2 regions of the Brevundimonas sp. Br13 genome follow, and region 1 is predicted to be linked to the other one. Evidence: predicted binding sites of a transcription regulator. Region 1 holds the regulator's gene; the other holds the start of a gene.

The links. The regulator HrcA, encoded in region 1, represses chaperone genes, less so after heat shock. The targets are predictions, from matches to a motif close to GTTAGCANTCNNNNNNNNNGANTGCTAAC.
Region 2: groES (co-chaperone GroES) is a predicted target of HrcA. The motif match lies at 1,402-1,430, and genes of this name have one in related genera.

What each region holds. Positions count from the first base shown of each region.
Region 1 is NZ_AP044008.1:683,609-687,018, forward strand. It holds gene ACZ5M6_RS03295 (S8 family peptidase) at 1-574, shown strand, start outside; gene grpE (nucleotide exchange factor GrpE) at 702-1,340, opposite strand; gene hrcA (heat-inducible transcriptional repressor HrcA) at 1,337-2,389, opposite strand; gene rph (ribonuclease PH) at 2,496-3,221, shown strand; gene ACZ5M6_RS03315 (hypothetical protein) at 3,283-3,410, shown strand, end outside.
Region 2 is NZ_AP044008.1:564,027-567,436, forward strand. It holds gene zigA (zinc metallochaperone GTPase ZigA) at 1-747, shown strand, start outside; gene ACZ5M6_RS02765 (hypothetical protein) at 798-1,223, opposite strand; gene groES (co-chaperone GroES) at 1,499-1,786, shown strand; gene groL (chaperonin GroEL) at 1,924-3,410, shown strand, end outside.

The DNA of each region.
Region 1 (3,410 bases):
GGCCTGGCGCGGCGCCGACGGCGGCCTGTCGCTGAGCCTGGGCGCCCTGGACGAACGGCTGGGGCCCTTGGGGGCCTTCATCCCGGGCGGTTCGGACTTCGCCCTGCCGTCGCGGACCCGCTTCTATGCGGTCGGCGGGGACTGGGCCCTGCGACCGGGTCTGGCCCTGCTCGGCGAGGTCGGCGTGGGCGCCACCGAGACCGAAGGCCGTTTCCTGTCGACGGACGGGGCGGCGATCAGCTCCAACTGGCGGCTGGCCCTGCTGACGGGTTGCACCGCCCTGTGCGATCGGATCAGCTTCACCGTCTCACAGCCGCTCCGGATGGAGCGGGGGACCTTCTCGGCCTGGCTGGCGGACGTGCCGGTCGATTATTTCGACCCCCTGACCTATTCGCGTCGCCGCTTCTCGGCGGCGCCCAGCGGGCGTCAGATCGACTTCATCCTGGGCGGCGAACGCAGTCTGAGGGACGGCTCCAGCCTGTCGCTGCAAGCCGTGGCCAGCCGCGAGCCGCGCCACACCGCCGACGCCGCGCCCGAGTTCGCCCTGATCGGGGGCTGGCGACGCCGGTTCTGAGGGGGTGTCGGCGCTGGTGAAGGTGAGCGAGAATTGTGCGGCCTCGAACGTCGTGCCGAACGCCTCGCTCACCTGCCGCTCACCAGCACTATTCACTAGCACAAACCCCCTCAGAGGAGGGCGGTGATCAAGCCTTGCCGTCGAAGGCGTGAGTCTGGGGTTCGCCGCCGCCGCCGCCATAGGGGTTTGACGGCTGGGCGCCCGATCCCTTGGCGGCCACCACCACCATGGCCGGGCGGATCGTGCGGCCGAACAGTTCGAAACCGGACTGCATGGTCTGGACCACGGCTCCGCCCGGCACCGTGTCCGACGGCTGTTCAATCATGGCCTGGTGCAGATGGGGGTTGAAGGCCTCGCCGGCCTCGGGCGCGACCCGCTTCAGACCGTTGGTCTCGAACGCCTGCAGCAGGGCCTTCTGCGTCATTTCCAGACCCGTCACCAGACCGGCCGTGGCGCCCTCGGCCTCCTTGGGCGCGGCCATCAGGGCGCGCTCCAGATTGTCGGCCACGCCCAGCAGATCCTTGGCGAAGCGCTGGATGGCGTAGGCGCGGGCGTCGTTCTGCTGGGCCTCTGAACGGCGCTTCAGATTCTCCATCTCGGCGGCGACGCGCAGGGCGCGGTCCTTCCACTCGTCCCGCTCGGCGATCACGGCGTCCAGCGGCGCCAGATTGTCCGAGGGATCGGCGTCCAGCCCGTGTTCGGCGTTGGCCTGGGCCATGTCGGCGTCCAGTTCGTTGAAATCGTCGTTCTGGGGTTTGTCGCTCACGTTTCTTTCCCGTCCAGCATTCGGCCCAGCACCCGGGCGGTATAGTCCACCAACGGAATGACACGGGCGTAGTTCAGTCGCGCCGGTCCTATGACGCCTATGGCGCCCAGAACCCGCTGTCGGCCGCTCATATAGGGCGCCGCGATCACGGCGGAACCCGAAAGTGAAAACAGACGGGTTTCAGCGCCGATGAAAATCCGCACCCCCTGCGCCGCATCCACCCCGTCCAGCAGGCCGATCAGCTGTTCCTTCTGCTCCAGGTCGTCGAACAGGACCCGCACCCGCTCCAGATCGGCCAGGCCCTCGCCGTCCTGCAGCAGATTGGCCCGACCCCGCACGATCAGGGCCCGCTCGCGGTCCGGCCCGCCGGACCAGGCGGCCAGACCGTCCTCGACCAGCCGGGCGGCGGCCTGGTCCAGCTCGCGCCGGGCGATCTCCAGCTCCTGGGTCATTTCCCGCTTGGCCTCGGCGAAGGGCCGGCCGCGCAGTCGGGCGTTCAGGAAGTTGGAGGCCTCCGCCAGGGTCGAGGGGGTGACCCCCGCCGCCAGGCTCATGATCCGATTCTCCACCGTGCCATCGTCGGCGACGATGACCGCCAGGGCCTGATCGCCGCCAAGCGCCACGAACTCAACATGTTTGACCCCGGCGTCGCGCACCGGGCTGGAGACCACGCCTGCGCCCCCCGCCAGGCCCGACAGCAGATTGGACGCCTCGTCCAGGGCGGCCTCGAAATTGCGGCCCCGGCCGGCCAGGCGGGCGTCGATCTCGCGCCGCTCCTCCTTGGTCAGGTCGCCGATTTCCAAGAGGCCGTCGACAAACAGGCGCAGACCCGCATGGGTGGGAATCCGCCCCGCCGAGGCGTGGGGCGAGGCCAAAAGCCCGGCCAGGGTCAGATCCTGCATCGTATTGCGGATCGAGGCCGGCGACAGGGCGATGCCGCCCAGCGACAGGGTGCGCGACCCCACCGGCTCGCCGGTCTCCAGATAGGATTCGACGATGCGCCGGAAGATGTCCCGCGCCCGCGCGTCCAGCCCCGCCAGCCCCGCCAGGGACTGGCCCGTCGCCGGACCGCCGTCGAACGGCGGGGTTTTGGGGGCATACAGGCTCACGTTTTCAGGATAATCACCGCCGCCCCAGCTTCCAAGGACTCATCTCATGCGCCATTCGCAACGCACCGACGCCCAGCTGCGTCCCGTGACCATCGAGACCGGCGTCAATCGCTACGCCGAGGGCTCGTGCCTGATCAGCTTCGGCCATACCAAGGTTCTGGTGACGGCCTCGGTCGAGGAGACCATCCCCGGCTGGATGCGCGGCAAGGGCCAGGGCTGGGTCACGGCCGAATACGGCATGCTGCCCCGCGCCACCCACACCCGCGGCCGCCGCGAGGCCGCCGCCGGCAAACAGACGGGCCGCACCCAGGAGATCCAGCGTCTGATCGGCCGCAGCTTGCGCGCCGTCGTCGATCTGAAGGCGCTGGGCGAGCGTCAGGTGGTGCTGGACTGCGACGTCATCCAGGCCGACGGCGGCACCCGCACCGCCGCCATCACCGGCGCCTGGGTCGCCATGGCCTCGGCCCTGAACTATCTGCGCGACGAAGGCGTGCTGAAGGCCGACCCGATCCTGGACCAAGTGGCCGCCGTCTCCTGCGGCGTCTGCGACGGGGTTCCGGTGCTGGACCTGGACTATGAAGAGGATTCCGAGGCCGAGGCCGATTCCAACTTCGTCCTGACCGGTTCGGGCCAGATCGTCGAAATCCAGGCCACGGGCGAAAAGCGCGGCTTCACCCGCGCCGAGTTCGACCGTCTGTTCGCCCTGGCCGAGACCGGCTGCGCCGAACTGTTCGCCCTGCAGAAGGCCGCGCTGGAGGCGGTGCGCTCTTAAGGGGTTTCGCGCGTTCAACAGGCGGGTCATCGTGGCTATGACCCTCAGCCCGGAGATGTCGATGCGCCCTTTCCTGTCCGCCTGTTTCGCCCTGTCGGCCGTCCTCGCGGTCGCCGCCTGCCAGTCCGGGGAGGACAGGACCGCGCCCGCTGCGGCCCCCGGTTCGGGGGCGCAGACCGCAGCAGAGGC
Region 2 (3,410 bases), 120 kb from region 1:
GGCGAACATCTGGGCGAGGACGACGAACGCACGATCGCCAATCTGCTGATCGACCAGATCGAGTTCGCCGACGTCATCGTGCTGAACAAGTGCGATCTGCTCGATGCGACCCAACTCGGGACGCTGAAGGCGATGATGGCCCAGTTCAATCCGCGCGCCCGGATCATCCAGGCAGTGCGCGGCGCCGTGCCCCTGGATCAGGTCGTCGGCACGGGCCTGTTCGACATGGAAAGGGCGGAACAGGCGGCCGGCTGGTCCCAGGCCCTGCGCGGCGAGGTGACGCCCGAGACCGAGGAATACGGCGTCTCAACCTTCGTCTACAGGGCGCGCAGACCCTTTCATCCCCGACGCTTCTACGACCTGCTGCAGCGCGAATGGCCCGGCGTCTGGCGCTCCAAGGGCTTCTTCTGGCTGGCCAGCCGGATGGACTATGTCGGTTCCTGGAGCCAGGCCGGGGCCGTGACCGAACATGAATGGGGCGGACTGTGGTGGGCTTCGGCGCCGCGCGAGCGCTGGCCCGACGACAACGCCGAATGGCTGAAGGCGATCGAGGCCGTCTGGCGACAACCCTATGGCGACCGTCGTCAGGAGATCGTCCTGATCGGCAAGGACATGAACCGCGATCTGCTGACCTCCCTGTTCGACGCCGCCCTTTTGAGCCGGTTCGAGATGGAACGCGGACCCAAGGGCTGGGCCAGGCTGGAGGATCCCTTCCCGCATTGGGACCCGCGTCGGGACGCGGCATGACAAAAGGGGCGTCTTGATAAGGCGCCCCTTCTGAATTTCACGTCCGCAGTCTACCAGCGGCGATCGTAGCGATAGTCGCGGCGCTCGTCGCGCCGGTCATAGCGCTGGTCGCGGCGCCAGTCGCGATAATCACGGCGCTGCTCCCAGCGCGGGTCGCGGCTGTTGATGCCGTGCTCGCGTTCCCAGTGGCCCTGGTTCCGGTAGCATTGGCCGCCGCGATAATAGCCGCAGTCCGATCCGCGATTGGACGAGGCTACCGCGCCCAAGGCCGCGCCGGCCAAGGTGCCGCCCGCAATATAGGTTCCGTCGCCATTGCCGTAGACGGCGCCCGCCAGTCCGCCGACGGCGGCGCCGATCAGGGCGTTGCGGGCGGTGTCGTCGCGGTCACGCGACTGGGCCGAAGCCGGGGCGGCGGTCAAGGCCAGGGCGGCGGCGGGGGCGACAACGGCGGCGGTGATTTTCAACAGCTTGGACATGGTCCGTCTCCTCTGAATCGCCTCGCGTCTTCCGGGGATCGCGAGCGTTGAGGTGGTTTTAGCGCGCGCCGTTTGAACGGGTTCGGAGGCCGTGGTTCATCGCGCGTTCATCCGTCGCGGAAGTTTCACACGCGGCGGCGCTTGACGCCCCGCCGCCCTCTGACTAACTCCCGCTCGCGTTAGCACTCTCCGTGGTCGGCTGCTAAAACGGCGGTCGCGGAGAGGCTGACCCATTGTTCAAATCGCCCCATTCGGGGGATCAAGGGAGACAACCGATGGCGTTTCGTCCGCTCGGCGACCGCGTGCTGGTCAAGCGCGTTGAAGAAGAATCCAAGACCAAGGGCGGGATCATCATCCCCGACACCGCCAAGGAAAAGCCCCAGGAAGGCGAAGTCGTCGCCGTCGGCCCCGGCGCCCGCGACGACTCGGGCAAGGTCAACGCCCTGGAGCTGAAGGCCGGCGACCGCATCCTGTTCGGCAAGTGGTCGGGCACGGAAGTGAAGATCGACGGCGAAGACCTGATCATCATGAAAGAGTCGGACGTGCTTGGAGTGCTGAGCTAAGGCTCAGCCCTCAGTGGCGAGTGATCAGTGGCGAGTGGCGAGCAGGTTTCCGGACGAAACCGCCGCCGTCGCCCCAATCTCAGATCCTCGCCACTCGCCACTAACCACTCGCCACTCACACAAAAGGAGCTGCCCGCATGGCCGCTAAAATCGTACAGTTCAACACCGACGCGCGCGACAAGATGCTGCGCGGCGTCAACGTCCTCGCCAACGCCGTCAAGGTGACCCTGGGTCCGAAGGGTCGCAACGTCGTGATCCAGAAGTCCTTCGGCGCCCCGCGCTCGACCAAGGACGGCGTCTCGGTCGCCAAGGAAATCGAGCTGGAAGACGCCTTCGAGAACATGGGCGCCCAGATGATCCGCGAAGTCGCTTCGAAGACGAACGACAAGGCGGGCGACGGCACCACCACCGCGACCGTTCTGGCTCAAGCCATCGTGCAAGAGGGCCTCAAGGCCGTCGCCGCCGGCATGAACCCGATGGATCTGAAGCGCGGCATCGACAAGGCCGTCGGCCTGGTCCTGGAAGAGGTCAAGACCAACTCCAAGCCCGTTTCCAACAACTCGGAAATCGCCCAGGTCGGCACCATTTCGGCCAACGGCGACTCCGAAATCGGCGAGCTGATCGCCCAGGCCATGGCCAAGGTCGGCAATGAAGGCGTGATCACCGTCGAGGAAGCCAAGACCGCCGACACCACCGTCGACGTCGTCGAAGGCATGCAGTTCGACCGCGGCTATCTGAGCCCCTACTTCATCACCAACGCCGACAAGATGGAGGCCGTTCTCGAAGAGCCGCTGATCCTGCTGTTCGAGAAGAAGCTGACCTCGCTGCAGGCCATGCTGCCGATCCTGGAAGCCGTGGTGCAGTCGGGCCGTCCGCTGCTGATCATCGCCGAGGACATCGAAGGCGAAGCCCTGGCCACCCTGGTGGTCAACAAGCTGCGCGGCGGCCTGCGCGTCGCCGCCGTCAAGGCGCCGGGCTTCGGCGACCGCCGCAAGGCCATGCTGGAAGACATCGCCATCCTGACGGGCGGCCAAGTCATCTCGGAAGACCTGGGCATCAAGCTGGAGAGCGTCACGCTCGACATGCTCGGCAAGGCCAAGAAGGTCTCGATCACCAAGGACGACACCACCATCGTCGAAGGCGTGGGTGAGAAGGCCGACATCGAAGCCCGCGTGGCCCAGATCAAGCGCCAGATCGAAGACACCACCTCCGACTACGACAAGGAAAAGCTGCAGGAACGTCTGGCCAAGCTGGCCGGCGGCGTCGCGGTTCTCCGCGTCGGCGGCTCGACCGAAGTCGAAGTGAAGGAAAAGAAGGACCGCGTCGACGACGCCCTGAACGCCACCCGCGCTGCGGCTGACGAAGGCATCGTTCCCGGCGGCGGCATCGCCCTGTTGAAGGCCTCCAAGATCCTGGCCGACGTCAAGGGCGACAACGCCGACCAGAACGCCGGCATCGCCATCATCCGTCGCGCCCTGCAGGCCCCGATCCGTCAGATCGCCGAAAACGCCGGCGTCGAAGGCTCGATCGTGGTCGGCAAGGTGCTGGAGAACAACGACGCCTCCTTCGGCTTCAACGCCCAGACGGAAGAGTACGGCGACCTGGTCAAGATGGGCGTCATCGA